DNA from 3 places in the Pseudomonas sp. P9_2 genome. Region 2 is predicted to be linked to each of the others. Evidence: predicted binding sites of a transcription regulator. Region 2 holds the regulator's gene; each other region holds the start of a gene.

Region 1 (5,465 bases), 1.5 Mb from region 2:
AGGTTCGCCGAGGTCTGCTCGCGGGTGGTCGCGACGATGCGGCCGTTAAGTTGATCGATATGCGCAATGTCCTCGCCGACCGCCCGGAGCATCTGCACCGCCAATTGGCTGTCTTGCACGCAACGCTCCACGCCTTCGCGGCTGGCGTGCATGGCTTCGACGGCATCGCGGCTGCCATGTTGCAGGCCCTCGATGATGGTTTTGATTTCCTGGGTGGAGAGGGCGGTGCGCTGCGCCAGGCTGCGCACTTCGTCGGCGACCACGGCAAACCCGCGGCCTTGCTCGCCGGCGCGAGCGGCTTCGATGGCGGCGTTGAGGGCCAGCAGGTTGGTCTGGTTGGCGATGCTGCTGATCACTTCCAGCACCGAGCCGATCTGCTCGGCCTGCACGGCCAACGATTGCACGGTGGATTCAGTGCCGTTGATGCGTGAGGCCAGTTCGCTGATTTCATGTTGGGCGCGGCCGACGCTCTCCTGGCCGCGAACAATTTGCTGACTGGCTTGGCCGGCGTGTTCCACGGCTTGTTCGACTTGCACCGTAATGTGGCCCATGGCGTCTTCCATGCGCTGCATCGAACCGTTCATTTCGCCGATCTGCACCAATTGATGCCGCGCACCTTTTTCCAGGGTGCCACTGGCGCAGGCCAGTTCCTGGCCGAGTTGCCCCAGGCCGTGGGAGTCGCGGGCGACACCGTCGATCAGGTGGGTCAGTTGTTGCAGGAAGTGGTCGAAGCGCTTGGCCAGGGACACGCGTACCTTGTCTTCATCGTGCGCGCCTTGCTCGGTGAACTGTGAGGTTACAGCGAGCATCTTCTCGAGCATTTCCTGGCTTTCGACAGCTTCCGCCTGGCTGTGGACCGCCAGGTACAACAGGGCCACGGTTTCCATCACCACATAGAAGGCGTGGACGAAGATCATCGTCCAGCCGCCGTGATGCTCCATCACAAACACCGGCAAACCCTGGTGCTGCAGCGCATGGAACACCAGGTGGTGCACGGCGATGGTCAACGCCGCCACCAGGATCGGCAGCCAGTCACGGTAGAAGGTCAACACCGCCAACAGCGCGAAAATGCCGAAGTGAGATTCGATCACCCCGTGCGCCTGATTGATGTGCAACGCCGCCATCACCATCAACCCGGCGCCCAGTGCGCAACGCATCAAGCGGGTGCTGCCAATGACACGGTAGAGCGCCGTCAGCACCACGCCGGTGCCGCCACCGACGATCAGCGCCTGGAGCAAGGTTTCATGCCAGAACGCCAACCCCAGGGAGAACAGGAACATCAGCCAGATCAATGCCAGCATGATGCGGTCGGCTTTGCGATAGTGCTCCTGAAAGCGTGTGCGAAGGGGCATTCACGGTTACTCCATATAGTTATGCCAGCATCCAAGCAGGTGGCGTGCCACGATGGCCGCTGGTGAGAGCAAAGCAGGTACAGCGATTTTTACCGGATCAGATCCGGCAATCGGTTATCGGCAGGAGGGAAGGGGACTTGAGTGGGAGGGCGCAGGCCCTCCCACGGTACAGGCTGGAATCAGAAGCTGTATTTGGCGGTCAGCATCATGTTGCGCGGGCTGCCATAGGAGTCGCCGCCATATTCGACATCGTCGGCGATGGACTGGTAGTAGTGACGATCGAAGATGTTGTTGGCGTTGAGTTGCAGGTCCAGGTGCTGGTTGACCCGGTAGCCGGCCATCAGGTCGGTGACTGCGTAACCGCCTTGCTTGAGCCGGTAGGTGCTGCCATCGGCCAGCTTGATGTCGTTGTACATGCGGCTCTGCCAGGAGATGTTGCCGCCGACCCGGAGTTTTTCCAGCGGGCCCTGGAAGTTATAGCGAGTGGTCAGTTTGAACAGGTGTTCCGGGGTGTCGGTGTCGAACTGCTTGTTGACCTTCTGCGGGTTGGCGTCGTCCTTGATCGTGTGGGTTCGTGCGTAGGTGTAGCCACCGCCGACTTGCCAGTTCTCGGTCAAGGCACCTTGCAGTTCGAAGTCGATGCCCTGGCTGCGGATTTCCCCCGAGGCCTGGTTGCAAGAGGCCTGTGGGCAGTTCGGTACAACGATCTTCACGGCGCGGTTTTCCTGGTCGACGCGGAACAGCGCCACGCTCGCATTCAACGCGCCCCCCAGGTATTCGCCCTTGAGGCCGATTTCATAGTTCTTGCCGACGATGGGCTTGAGCGGGGTGCCGGCAGTGCTCTTCTCTTTCTGTGGCGTGAAAATGTCGCTGTAGCTTACATACACCGAGTGCTGGTCGTTCAGTTCGTAGATCAAGCCGGCGTAGCGGGTGAGGTTGCGGGTAACCTTGTAGTCGCCGTCGCCATCACGGTTGTCATAGTCATACCAATCCAGGCGCCCGCCAAGGATCAGCTTCAACGGGTCGGCCAGGCTCAGGCGCGAGGTCAGGTAGAAACCGTCCTGGGTGGTGACTTCGCGGGCGTTGTTGGTACGGGTGAAGTTCGGTTTGCCGGCGTTGATCGGCCAGTTCATCTCATACGGGCTGTAGTTATGAGTGGTCATGTCGTAGATGCGCTTGCTGGCGCCCACCACCAGTTCATGAGTGCGCCCGAACGCCTCGAACGGGCCGCTGGCAAAGGCGTCGACGCCGGCCTGGTTTTCATCATAGCTGGCCTGATACACCGTGCGGGCGAGGGTCTTGTTGGTCCAGCGCGATTGATAGGAGCCGGAGAACAATGCGTCCTGTTCGGAATAATTGGCGTTGACCTGCAGGCTCCAGTCATTGGCCAGGCGCTGGCGCAGCTCGGCGAACACGGTATTGATTTCCTGGTCTTTGTTTTCCCAGTCGGTACCGGGGTTGTAAGAGCGCGACAGGTCCAGGTGACGGCCATCCAGGCCGACCATCGAGGCCCCCCAGAAGTAGTTGGTCTTGTCCTTCTGGTTCGAGTAGCCGAGGGTGAGAGTGGTGTCTTCGCTCAGATCGGCTTCGGTGACGGCGTAGAACAGGCCGTGATCCTGCTCGGCCTTGTCGATAAAGCTGTTGGCGTCGCGGTAGGATGTGACGACGCGACCGCGCCAGGTGCCACTGGGGTTGAGCGGGCTGGAGGCGTCAAACTCGCCACGGTAGTCATCCCAGCTGCCGGCGGCGCCGGTGAGGGTGACTTTCTGTTCGTCCAGGGGCCGCTTGCGGATCAGGTTGATGGCCGCCGAGGGGTTGCCCGCGCCGGTCACCAGGCCGGTAGCGCCGCGCACCACCTCGACGCGGTCGAACATCGCCAGGTTCGGCTGGGCGCCCACCGACGCGCCGTTGTAACCGCTGGGGATGCCGTCATACATGAGGTTGTCGACATTGAAGCCGCGTGCGGTGTAAGACTGCCGGCCGGGGCCGTTGGAGTAGTTCAGGAACAACCCGGGCGTGGCGTTGACCACGTCGTTGATGCTGGTCATGGCCTGGTCATCCATGCGCTGGCGTGTAATCACGGTGACAGCTTGTGGGGTTTCACGCAGGGTCAGCGGCAGTTTGGTCGCGGTTTTCATCGAGCCGGTGGTGTACGACTCGCTGCCTTCGGTGGTTGCGCCAAGCTGCTGGCCCGAGACCTGGGTGGCGCCCAGCTCAATGGTGGCCGGGGCTTCGGCGTCGGCGGCCAGTGCCGCGTGGGAGGTTGTCAGGCAGATAGCAATTGCAATCGAGCCAGGTGAAAAAACGTTGCTGCCGCGTTGTTGCACGAACATGGATAGAGAGCTCCCAAAGGCCATCCGTGGCGAATAAAAAATCTGTTGATAATTATTCGCATCAGTGTGTCAGATTGAGCCCATGGGAAAAAGCCTTGCGTGGTCCTGCAGGAGCGAGTTTGCTCGCGAAAAACGTCAACGATTACGCGTGTTTGCTGAATGAACGCTGCGTCTGTGAGTTCTTCGCGAGCAAGGTTTTCAGATCAGAACTTCATACTTACGCCAATCGTCCCTCGGTGGCCGTTCAAGTTATTGCTGTCCAGGTTGCGGTCATAGCCGATCTCGCCGTACAGGTTAATATCTTTGGCCACCTGAAGGATGGCGCCAAGCCGGGCGTCCATCGTGGTGGATTTCTGTTCGGTGTCTATACGCGTCACATCGTTGAATATCACACTGTTGTCCCCGGCGCTGGAATGCCAGACATTCGCACGCACATAAGGCTGCAGCGGCAGGCCATTGACGGTGTAATCGCCGCGCAAGCGCACACCCAGGCGCGTAGTGACGTTGGTATCGGCGTCATAGGAAACCTCGGAAATACCGTCGTTCTGGCTATCGAGCTTGGTTTTGCCGACGATCAACTGCGCCTGCGGCTCCAGAATCCAGCGAGCACTCAGCGCGAACGGCCAGCCCACTTCGGCGGAGGCGGTAACGTTATGCCCGCGGGTTTTCATCTTGACGCCACGCGCTGACTCGTTGTTGCCATCAAAGCGGGTGCCCATCAACACCAGGTCAAGATAAGCCTGGTTGGCGCCGATCAGTGTCCAGTAGACCCCCAGGCTATCGCCGCGCAAGGTGGTTTTGCCGGCGTCCTTGTCCTCCCAGCCGCCGTTGAAGCCTTTTACATTGCCTCTGAGGCGACTGTGACCGACGAAGAACCCAAGGCGCTGCAACAGGCCGTTTTCCAGCAGGCTGGCGAACACATCTGTGCCGACCTGGAACCCTGTCAGCGAACCGTCCAACGTAGGGTTGACCGCACCGGCAAAACTCTGGCGGCTGCTGCTGCCGTAGACCCGGCCCCAACCTGCCGGCATGACGCCGGTTTGCTGTTGCCGGCTCTGATCGCCCATGCGCTCGTGATAGGTGCCGAGCATGCCCTGCACGATTTGCTGCGCGGCAGGAAACAACACAGAGTACAGCGGTACTTCGGGGCGATAGATCGGGACCTCTTTGTCAGTGGGGTTAGACGGCAGGGGCGGGGTTCCAACCACCGGCTCAGGCACTGGCGTAACCGGCCCTTCAGGTTCGGGCAGCGGTGTGACCGGAATCGTGGAGCGCAGGTAATAACTCTGCTCTGTTCCAGCCGTGCCCGCGCCTTTGAACAGGTAGTAGTCAAACGCCCCGGCCGTTACCGTATTGCCCAAGGTAAAGGCAGTGCCAGGCCCGCTGGCGTCATTGAGCGCCTGCACTACCTGGATGCCGTCTTGTAACGTCGCTGCGCCGGCGCCCCCAAGGTTGGTGATCAACAGAGTGGTGTTGCCCAGCAGTGTGCCGCTGCTGACCACCAGTTTGTCGCTGGCCGAGTCGTCTGCTCCCAACACGGTTTGCAGCGCCAGACGCCCGCCGTTGCCGGTGTAATTGCCGTTGATGGTCAAGGTGTCATGGGCGGTGGTGCTGCCAGTGACCATGTCGAGGGTGCCACTGTTGGTCACGTTGACCAACTGGCCGGCGGTAAACGGATTGATCCCGCCTGTGTTGACCAGCAGCGCACTGGTGCTGTCAATGAGCAGGGCGCCGGTGCCAGTCTCGCTGTCCCCCAGGGTCAACGTCCCGCCCAGGTTCA
Region 2 (5,465 bases):
GCAGGTGCCGGTACGTGACATTCGCAGCATTGCCGAGGCCATCGCCAACAATGCCGCCAAGAGTCAAGATACTGCCGCTCTGGTGGCGGCGGTGCGCGTCGGATTGTCCCGTGCAATCGTGCAAAGCATTGTAGGCATTGAGTCCGAGCTGCCTGTGATCACCCTGGAACCCAGGTTGGAACAAATATTGCTCAATAGTATTCAGAAGGCAGGGCAAGGCCAGGAAGAGGGCGTTTTGCTGGAGCCGAGCATGGCTGAAAAGCTGCAGCGTTCGTTGATCGACGCCGCACAGCGCCAGGAAATGCAAGGCAACCCGGTGATCCTGCTGGTGGCCGGCCCGGTTCGGGCGATGTTGTCGCGGTTTGGACGCCTGGCTGTACCGAATTTGCACGTGTTGGCTTACCAGGAAATTCCTGACAATAAGCAAGTGACTATCGTCGCGACAGTTGGGCCCAATGGCTGAGGTAGTGGGTTATGCAAGTTAAGCGTTTTTTCGCCGCCGATATGCGTCAGGCCATGAAACTGGTCCGTGATGAGCTGGGCGCCGATGCCGCGATTATCGGTAACCGTCGGATTGCCGGCGGTGTCGAGCTGACGGCTGCCCTGGATTACACCCCCCAGGCGCTGGCCCCGCGCGTGCCGAACATGGAACTCGAAGACGAGCTGCGCAAGACCGCCTCGCGCATTGTGTCGGCCCAGGCTGAACTGAGTATGCGTGGCGACAGCGATGCCAGCACCAATCGCCAATTGTTCGCCGGCCTGCCGTTGACCGCCGCCGAGCCGCTGGTAGAGCCGACATTTGTCGAACCGCCGCGTCCAGCCGCGCCCGCCCCGGCTGCTGCTGTCGACCAGCGTGTGTTCGATTCGATGCGCTTTGAACTCAATGGCCTGCGTGAACTGCTGGAAGTGCAGCTGGGCTCGTTGGCCTGGACGCAACTGCAAGGCAGCAAGCCCCAGCAAGCCAACCTGTGGCGCCGCCTGCAACGCATCGGCTTGTCCGGCCCTTTGTCCCGCGACCTGCTGGCCTTGACCGCCGAAGTCGAAGAGCCGCGTCAGGCCTGGCGCATGTTGCTGGCGCACTTGGCGCGCATGATCGCCACCCCGGAAATCGAACCCCTGGAAGAGGGCGGTGTGATTGCCATGGTCGGCCCCGCCGGCATGGGCAAGACCACCACCCTGGCCAAGCTGGCCGCACGCTACGTACTCAAGTACGGCGCACAGAATATCGCCCTGGTGAGCATGGACAGCTACCGCATCGGCGCCCAGGAGCAGCTCAAGACCCTGGGCCGCATCCTCAATGTGCCGGTGACGCACGTCGACCCGGGCCAGTCCCTGGCCAATGCCCTCGACCCGCTGCTGCGCAAGCGCGTGGTGCTGATCGATACCGCCGGCCTGCAAGCCAGCGACCCGGCCCTGCGTATGCAGCTCGAAAGCCTGGCCGGGCGTGGCATCAAGTCGAAAAATTACCTGGTGCTTGCAACCACCAGCCAGAAACAGGTTCTTACCGCCGCGTACCATAGTTACAAACGCTGCGGTCTGGCCGGCTGCATCCTCACCAAGCTCGACGAAACCGCGAGCCTGGGCGAAGTGTTGAGCCTGGCCATCAGTCATGAATTACCGGTCGCCTACCTGACCGACGGGCCGCGGATCCCGGATGATCTGCATCTGCCGCGCCGTCATCAGTTGGTCAGCCGTGCCGTCAGTGTGCAAATGCAAGAAGAGCCTAGCGAGGAAGCGATGGCCGATATGTTCGCCGACCTTTACCACCACCCGGCAAAACGGGTCGGTTGAGGCAGGATGAACACCGTGAAATGTACCTACATCGATGGTCTGCAAGCGTTTCAAGCGGCCAAGCCATGTAGCCTGCGTCTAAGCAAGACAAGGTAAAGAAATAAAATGGGCAGCATGCATCCCGTACAGGTGATCGCGGTGACCGGCGGCAAAGGTGGCGTCGGCAAAACTAACGTGTCAGTGAATTTGTCCCTGGCCCTGGCAGAGCTTGGCCGTCGCGTCATGCTGCTGGATGCTGATTTGGGCTTGGCGAACGTGGACGTTCTGCTGGGGCTGACACCCAAACATACCCTTGCCGATGTGATCGAGGGCCGCTGTGAGCTGCGCGATGTGCTGCTCCAGGGGCCCGGTGGCATTCGTATCGTGCCGGCTGCCTCGGGCACCCAGAGCATGGTGCACCTGAGCCCCGCGCAACATGCCGGGCTGATCCAGGCCTTCAGTGATATCGGCGACAACCTCGACGTGCTGGTGATCGACACCGCCGCCGGGATCGGCGAATCGGTGGTCAGCTTTGTGCGCGCCGCGCAGGAGGTGCTGCTGGTGGTGTGCGACGAACCTACTTCCATCACCGACGCCTACGCGCTGATCAAACTGCTTAACCGTGACTACGGCATGAACCGCTTTCGCGTGCTGGCCAACATGGCCCAGAGCCCGCAGGAAGGGCGCAACCTGTTCGCCAAGTTGACCAAGGTCACGGATCGCTTCCTCGATGTGGCTTTACAATACGTCGGCGCAGTTCCCTATGACGAGTGTGTGCGCAAGGCCGTGCAAAAGCAGCGTGCGGTCTACGAAGCGTTCCCTCGTTCGAAGTGCGCACTGGCGTTCAAGGCCATTGCCCAGAAGGTCGATACCTGGCCGTTGCCCGCCAATCCGCGGGGGCATCTGGAGTTTTTCGTCGAGCGTTTGGTGCATCAGACGAGTGCGGGACCGGTGCTATGACATCCAGCGGCTACAACCTTTACAAAAAGTCGGCACGTGACAGCCAGGGCGAATTGATCGAGCGCTATGCGCCTCTGGTCAAGCGCATTGCCTATCACCTGTTGGCGCGCCTGCCGGCGAGCGTGCAGGTCGAAGACTTGATCCAGGCCGGTATGATCGGCCTGCTTGAAGTGTCGACCAAATACGACGCGAGCAAGGGTGCCAGTTTCGAGACGTATGCGGGTATCCGTATCCGTGGCGCAATGCTCGACGAGGTGCGTAAAGGCGATTGGGCGCCGCGTTCGGTACACCGCAATACCCGCATGGTCAGTGATGCAATTCGTGCAATTGAAGCAAAAACCGGTCGTGACGCTAAAGATCATGAAGTTGCGGCCGAACTCCAATTGAGTCTCGACGATTACTACGGGATTTTGAACGATACCTTGGGCAGCCGCCTGTTCAGTTTCGACGACCTTTTACAGGACGGCGAACACGAAGGGCTGCACGAGGACGGCGCGAGTGCACATCTTGAACCGTCGCGCGATCTGGAGGACGAACGTTTCCAGAAAGCGTTGGCGGACGCGATTGCCAACTTGCCCGAGCGTGAGCGCCTGGTGCTGGCGCTGTACTACGACGAAGAGCTGAACCTCAAGGAAATCGGTGAGGTCCTGGGGGTCAGCGAGTCGCGTGTCAGCCAGTTGCATAGCCAGTGCGCCGCCCGCTTGCGGGGGCGATTGGGAGAGTGGCGCGCGCGCTGACAGGCAGTGTGGGGACACTGCAGACGCTACCGCGAAACCGCAGGGTTTTGCGGGTGAGTACCGTGGTGCCCTGGGCAGTCCTTTTTGTGTAACGCCTGTTGATTGAAATGGCGCGTCCAGGTGCTGGGCGCGTTTAAGACTGCTTGGAGGTCGAATTGGACAAGAACATGAAAATCCTCATCGTTGATGACTTCTCAACGATGCGGCGGATCATTAAAAACCTGTTGCGTGACCTTGGGTTCACCAACACGGTCGAGGCGGATGACGGCATTACGGCGATTCCGATCCTCAACAGCGGCAGCATCGACTTTCTGGTAACTGACTGGAACATGCCGGGCATGACCGGTATCGACCTGCTGCGCCACGTGCGCGCCGATGAAAAGCTGCGCAGCCTGCCTGTGCTGATGGTGACCGCCGAAGCCAAGCGTGAACAGATCATCGAAGCCGCCCAAGCCGGGGTCAACGGTTACGTGGTCAAGCCATTCACAGCGCTGGCCTTGAAAGAGAAGATTGAAAAAATCTTCGAACGCATCGGTCATTGATGTCGCCACGGGGGAGCTATGGAGCATAACGAAACGTCACAGGGCGACTTTGAGTCGACCCTGAAAAAACATGCTCACCAGTTGGTCGACAGCCTGGAAAAAGGCCAGTTCGCCGATGCGGTGCAGTTGATCCATGAGCTTAACCAGACCCGTGACCGCGGCCTGTACCAGGAAGTGGGCAAGCTCACACGCGAGCTGCACAGTGCGATCGTCAATTTCCAGATTGACCCGCGCATGCCCCAGGCCGAAGAAATTTCACAGATCACCGACGCCACTGAGCGCCTGTCGTATGTGGTCAGGCTGACCGAGGCCGCTGCCAACCGCACCATGGACCTGGTGGAAAACGCCACGCCTCTGGTCAACGGCATGGCCAGCGAAGCCCAGGCCCTGAGCGTTGACTGGGGCCGCTTCATGCGCCGTGAAGTGGGCGCTGAGGAATTTCGTGAGTTGGCGCGTCGGGTCGACGGTTTCCTGTCGCGCAGCGAGCAAGAGAACCGCACGGTGGCCAGCAATCTCAACGACATCCTGCTGGCCCAGGATTATCAGGACCTCACCGGCCAGGTGATCAAGCGCGTGACCCAATTGGTCACCGAAGTGGAAAGCAACTTGCTCAAATTGGTGCTGATGGCCGGCCAGGTCGACCGTTTTGCCGGCATCGAACACGACCGCGAAGCGATCCTCTCGGAAAAAGATCCACAAAAACATCTCGCCAAGGGTGAAGGTCCGCAGATTCATGCCGATAAACGTGAAGACGTTGTGTCAGGTCAGGATGACGTAGATGACCTGTTATCCAGTTTAGGCTTCTAAGGAGCACCCACATGAGCTTCGGCGCCGATGAAGAAATCCTTCAGGATTTCCTTGTAGAGGCCGGCGAAATTCTAGAGCAACTGTCCGAACAACTGGTCGAGCTGGAAAGCCGACCGGATGATGCGAACCTGCTCAATGCAATTTTTCGCGGTTTTCACACTGTAAAAGGGGGCGCCGGCTTCCTCCAGCTCCATGAGCTGGTGGAGTGCTGCCACATCGCCGAGAACGTGTTCGACATCCTTCGCAAGGGTGAGCGTCACGTTGATTCGGAATTGATGGACGTGATTCTCGAAGCACTGGATGCAGTCAACGGCATGTTCAGCCAGGTGCGTGAACGTGCGCCGATCACGGCGGCTACCCCGGAACTGCTGGCCGCCCTGGCGCGCCTGGCTGAACCGGCTGCCGCTGCGCCGGTTGTGCAAGCGGCGCCTGAGCCGGTGGTAGAAGCCGAACCGGACGTGACCGACAGCGAGTTCGAACAGCTGCTCGACTCGCTCAATGCGGTCAAGGCCGAGGCTGAAGCGCCGGCTGCACCTGTCGCCACGCCGACCAGCGAAGACATTACCGACGCAGAATTCGAATCCTTGCTCGACCAGTTGCATGGCAAGGGCCAGTTCGCGGCCGATGCCGTGGCCCCTGTGGCGCCGCC
Region 3 (5,465 bases), 2.0 Mb from region 2:
GATCCCGTTTGGCTCCACCACTACTGCTTCTGTTTGTATAAAGCTTAGAAATGAGCATTCCATCGTTGTGATGGTGAATGTTGATTTCTAGTCTTTGACTAGTTCGTTCTTTAAAAATTTGGGTATGTGATAGAAAGATAGACTGAACGTTACTTTCACTGGTAACGGATCAGGCTAAGGTAAAATTTGTGAGTTCTCTTAATCGAGAAATTCGAATTTTCGGCGAATGTTGTCTTCACAGTATAACCAGATTGCTTGGGGTTATATGGTCAAGTGAAGAAGCGCATACGGTGGATGCCTTGGCAGTCAGAGGCGATGAAAGACGTGGTAGCCTGCGAAAAGCTTCGGGGAGTCGGCAAACAGACTTTGATCCGGAGATGTCTGAATGGGGGAACCCAGCCATCATAAGATGGTTATCTTGTACTGAATACATAGGTGCAAGAAGCGAACCAGGGGAACTGAAACATCTAAGTACCCTGAGGAAAAGAAATCAACCGAGATTCCCTTAGTAGTGGCGAGCGAACGGGGACTAGCCCTTAAGTGGCTTTGAGATTAGCGGAACGCTCTGGAAAGTGCGGCCATAGTGGGTGATAGCCCTGTACGCGAAAATCTCTTAGTCATGAAATCGAGTAGGACGGAGCACGAGAAACTTTGTCTGAATATGGGGGGACCATCCTCCAAGGCTAAATACTACTGACTGACCGATAGTGAACTAGTACCGTGAGGGAAAGGCGAAAAGAACCCCGGAGAGGGGAGTGAAATAGATCCTGAAACCGTATGCGTACAAGCAGTGGGAGCCCACTTTGTTGGGTGACTGCGTACCTTTTGTATAATGGGTCAGCGACTTATTTTCAGTGGCGAGCTTAACCGAATAGGGGAGGCGTAGCGAAAGCGAGTCTTAATAGGGCGTCTAGTCGCTGGGAATAGACCCGAAACCGGGCGATCTATCCATGGGCAGGTTGAAGGTTGGGTAACACTAACTGGAGGACCGAACCGACTACCGTTGAAAAGTTAGCGGATGACCTGTGGATCGGAGTGAAAGGCTAATCAAGCTCGGAGATAGCTGGTTCTCCTCGAAAGCTATTTAGGTAGCGCCTCATGTATCACTGTAGGGGGTAGAGCACTGTTTCGGCTAGGGGGTCATCCCGACTTACCAAACCGATGCAAACTCCGAATACCTACAAGTGCCGAGCATGGGAGACACACGGCGGGTGCTAACGTCCGTCGTGAAAAGGGAAACAACCCAGACCGTCAGCTAAGGTCCCAAAGTTATGGTTAAGTGGGAAACGATGTGGGAAGGCTTAGACAGCTAGGAGGTTGGCTTAGAAGCAGCCACCCTTTAAAGAAAGCGTAATAGCTCACTAGTCGAGTCGGCCTGCGCGGAAGATGTAACGGGGCTCAAACCATACACCGAAGCTACGGGTATCACGTAAGTGATGCGGTAGAGGAGCGTTCTGTAAGCCTGTGAAGGTGAGTTGAGAAGCTTGCTGGAGGTATCAGAAGTGCGAATGCTGACATGAGTAACGACAATGGGTGTGAAAAACACCCACGCCGAAAGACCAAGGTTTCCTGCGCAACGTTAATCGACGCAGGGTTAGTCGGTCCCTAAGGCGAGGCTGAAAAGCGTAGTCGATGGAAAACAGGTTAATATTCCTGTACTTCTGGTTATTGCGATGGAGGGACGGAGAAGGCTAGGCCAGCTTGGCGTTGGTTGTCCAAGTTTAAGGTGGTAGGCTGGAATCTTAGGTAAATCCGGGATTCTAAGGCCGAGAGCTGATGACGAGTTAACTTTTAGTTAACGAAGTGGTTGATGCCATGCTTCCAAGAAAAGCTTCTAAGCTTCAGGTAACCAGGAACCGTACCCCAAACCGACACAGGTGGTTGGGTAGAGAATACCAAGGCGCTTGAGAGAACTCGGGTGAAGGAACTAGGCAAAATGGCACCGTAACTTCGGGAGAAGGTGCGCCGGTGAGGGTGAAGGACTTGCTCCGTAAGCTCATGCCGGTCGAAGATACCAGGCCGCTGCGACTGTTTATTAAAAACACAGCACTCTGCAAACACGAAAGTGGACGTATAGGGTGTGACGCCTGCCCGGTGCCGGAAGGTTAATTGATGGGGTTAGCTAACGCGAAGCTCTTGATCGAAGCCCCGGTAAACGGCGGCCGTAACTATAACGGTCCTAAGGTAGCGAAATTCCTTGTCGGGTAAGTTCCGACCTGCACGAATGGCGTAACGATGGCGGCGCTGTCTCCACCCGAGACTCAGTGAAATTGAAATCGCTGTGAAGATGCAGTGTATCCGCGGCTAGACGGAAAGACCCCGTGAACCTTTACTATAGCTTTGCACTGGACTTTGAATTTGCTTGTGTAGGATAGGTGGGAGGCTTTGAAGCGTGGACGCCAGTCTGCGTGGAGCCAACCTTGAAATACCACCCTGGCAACTTTGAGGTTCTAACTCAGGTCCGTTATCCGGATCGAGGACAGTGTATGGTGGGTAGTTTGACTGGGGCGGTCTCCTCCTAAAGAGTAACGGAGGAGTACGAAGGTGCGCTCAGACCGGTCGGAAATCGGTCGTAGAGTATAAAGGCAAAAGCGCGCTTGACTGCGAGACAGACACGTCGAGCAGGTACGAAAGTAGGTCTTAGTGATCCGGTGGTTCTGTATGGAAGGGCCATCGCTCAACGGATAAAAGGTACTCCGGGGATAACAGGCTGATACCGCCCAAGAGTTCATATCGACGGCGGTGTTTGGCACCTCGATGTCGGCTCATCACATCCTGGGGCTGAAGCCGGTCCCAAGGGTATGGCTGTTCGCCATTTAAAGTGGTACGCGAGCTGGGTTTAGAACGTCGTGAGACAGTTCGGTCCCTATCTGCCGTGGACGTTTGAGATTTGAGAGGGGCTGCTCCTAGTACGAGAGGACCGGAGTGGACGAACCTCTGGTGTTCCGGTTGTCACGCCAGTGGCATTGCCGGGTAGCTATGTTCGGAATAGATAACCGCTGAAAGCATCTAAGCGGGAAACTAGCCTCAAGATGAGATCTCACTGGAACCTTGAGTTCCCTGAAGGGCCGTCGAAGACTACGACGTTGATAGGTTGGGTGTGTAAGCGCTGTGAGGCGTTGAGCTAACCAATACTAATTGCCCGTGAGGCTTGACCATATAACACCCAAGCAATTTGTTTCTCGAAAGAGCATCAGATTGCGGTGTGTGAAGACGAAGATGAACCGAAAGTTCGACGCTCACAAAACACCGAAAGCTGTCACATACCCAATTTGCTGAAGCGAGGCCAGCTGGTCACGACTCAGTACCCGAATTTCTTGACGACCATAGAGCATTGGAACCACCTGATCCCATCCCGAACTCAGCAGTGAAACGATGCATCGCCGATGGTAGTGTGGGGTTTCCCCATGTGAGAGTAGGTCATCGTCAAGATTAAATTCCGAAACCCCTGTTTGCTAACGCAAACAGGGGTTTTGTTTATGTAGAAGCTCATGAATTTCACCGGCACGTTGCCAACGCAACGGTCTGGTACACAGAATTTCTTGACGACCATAGAGCATTGGAACCACCTGATCCCATCCCGAACTCAGCAGTGAAACGATGCATCGCCGATGGTAGTGTGGGGTTTCCCCATGTGAGAGTAGGTCATCGTCAAGATTGAATTCCGAAACCCCTGTCTGCTAACGCAGACAGGGGTTTTGTCGTTTAAGGCTCTATTTCACACCCTCCCGCCTTCAGCTACCGCCTGTCGGTTTCCTACGTAAAAAGAAGATGCTTCACACAAATTTCTAAGCTTTGCCGATGTTTGGCCGAAAGCCTGACGAGCCATGCGTGCACCGAAATAGAGCGACCGCAGAGTCCGCCTATCCCGTTACATGGAATGTTCTACTCGGCACGCTCACCCCCCTTTGGCAAAAAGAAGTCGATGAAATGAATCTCAAGTTCAGTCATAAAATTCTGTTGGCCGCGTCAGGCGTCGTGGTTTTAGCCTTCGCGTTATTCACCCTCTACAACGACTACCTGCAACGCAGCACGATCAGGCAAAACCTGGCCTCGTCTATCGAGCAATCCGGCGAGCTTACCGCCAGCAGTGTGCAGAACTGGCTCAGTGGTCGCATCCTGGTCCTCGAGAATCTGGCGCAGAACGTTGCCCATCAAGGCAGTGCCGTCGATCTTCCCGGGTTGGTGGATCAGCCAGCGTTTACCTCCAACTTCCAGTTCACCTACGTGGGCCAAACCAATGGCGTATTTACACAACGCCCTGACGCGAAGATGCCTGACGACTATGACCCTCGTCAGCGCCCTTGGTACAAGCAGGCAGTAGCTGCAGACAAAACAATGCTTACCCCGCCTTATATGGCGGCTGTAGGCGGTCAGATCGTGACAATTGCCATGCCGGTGAAGAAGAACGGCGAACTGTTGGGTGTTGTTGGGGGTGACCTTAGCCTGCAAACCCTGGTGAAGATCATCAACTCGGTAGACTTCGGCGGCATTGGCCATGCGTTTCTGGTCAGTGGCGATGGTCAGGTCATCGTGAGCCCTGACCAGGACCAGGTGATGAAAAATCTCAAGGACATCTACCCTGGCACCAACGTGCGCATCGAGAAGCTCAACCAGGACGTTGTTCTCAATGGCCAGGATCGTATTCTTTCGTTCACGCCTATCAGCGGTTTGCCCGGCGCCGACTGGTACATCGGTCTATCCATTGATAAAGAAAAAGCCTACGCCCCGCTGGGCAAGTTCCGTACCTCGGCTTTGATTGCAATGCTGATCGCCGTTGTGGCCATTGCCGTGCTCTTGAGCCTGTTGATTCAAGTGTTGCTGCGTCCGTTGACCACCATGGGCGTCGCCATGCAAGACATCGCCCAAGGCGAAGGCGATTTGACCCGACGACTCGCAGTGACCAGCAAAGACGAATTCGGCGAAGTCGGCAGTGCATTCAATCAATTCGTCGAACGCATCCACGCCTCGATTTCCGAGGTGTCTTCGGCAACGCGTCAGGTGCATGATTTGTCCCAGCGCGTAATGGCATCGTCCAATGCTTCGATCATCGGTTCCGACGAACAGAGTGCGCGTACCAACAGCGTAGCTGCGGCCATCAACGAACTGGGCGCTGCCACCCAGGAAATCGCCCGCAATGCAGCAGATGCTTCGCAGCATGCCAGCGGTGCCAGCGAACAGGCTGACGATGGCCGCAAGGTGGTTGAGCAAACCATCCTGGCGATGTCAGAGCTGTCGCAGAAGATCAGTCTGTCCTGCACTCAGATCGAAACCCTTAACGCCAGTACCGACAACATCGGGCATATTCTGGATGTGATCAAAGGCATTTCCCAGCAGACCAACTTGCTCGCCCTCAATGCGGCAATTGAAGCCGCCCGTGCTGGCGAAGCCGGGCGTGGGTTCGCCGTAGTGGCAGATGAAGTGCGCAACCTGGCACACCGTACCCAAGAGTCGGCAGAGGAGAT

The links. Region 2 encodes FliA, which starts transcription of late flagellar genes. Its sites were predicted from a motif close to CTAAAGTTTNNNNNNNNNNNGCCGNTAA; they were not measured.
Region 1: QMK52_RS22160 (methyl-accepting chemotaxis protein) is a predicted target of FliA. The motif match lies at 1,467-1,494, and genes of this name have one in related genera.
Region 3: QMK52_RS06530 (methyl-accepting chemotaxis protein) is a predicted target of FliA. The motif match lies at 3,789-3,816, and genes of this name have one in related genera.

What each region holds. Positions count from the first base shown of each region.
Region 1 is NZ_CP125376.1:4,987,764-4,993,228, reverse strand. Features, by position in the region: gene QMK52_RS22160 (methyl-accepting chemotaxis protein) at 1-1,352, opposite strand, end outside; gene QMK52_RS22155 (TonB-dependent siderophore receptor) at 1,532-3,685, opposite strand; gene QMK52_RS22150 (autotransporter outer membrane beta-barrel domain-containing protein) at 3,889-5,465, opposite strand, start outside.
Region 2 is NZ_CP125376.1:3,491,427-3,496,891, forward strand. Features, by position in the region: gene flhA (flagellar biosynthesis protein FlhA) at 1-463, shown strand, start outside; gene flhF (flagellar biosynthesis protein FlhF) at 475-1,791, shown strand; gene fleN (flagellar synthesis regulator FleN) at 1,897-2,730, shown strand; gene fliA (RNA polymerase sigma factor FliA) at 2,727-3,467, shown strand; gene QMK52_RS15700 (chemotaxis response regulator CheY) at 3,635-4,009, shown strand; gene QMK52_RS15705 (protein phosphatase CheZ) at 4,028-4,816, shown strand; gene QMK52_RS15710 (chemotaxis protein CheA) at 4,828-5,465, shown strand, end outside.
Region 3 is NZ_CP125376.1:1,513,819-1,519,283, reverse strand. Features, by position in the region: tRNA gene QMK52_RS06550 (tRNA-Ala) at 1-20, shown strand, start outside; rRNA gene QMK52_RS06545 (23S ribosomal RNA) at 268-3,159, shown strand; rRNA gene rrf (5S ribosomal RNA) at 3,317-3,432, shown strand; rRNA gene rrf (5S ribosomal RNA) at 3,542-3,657, shown strand; gene QMK52_RS06530 (methyl-accepting chemotaxis protein) at 3,931-5,465, shown strand, end outside.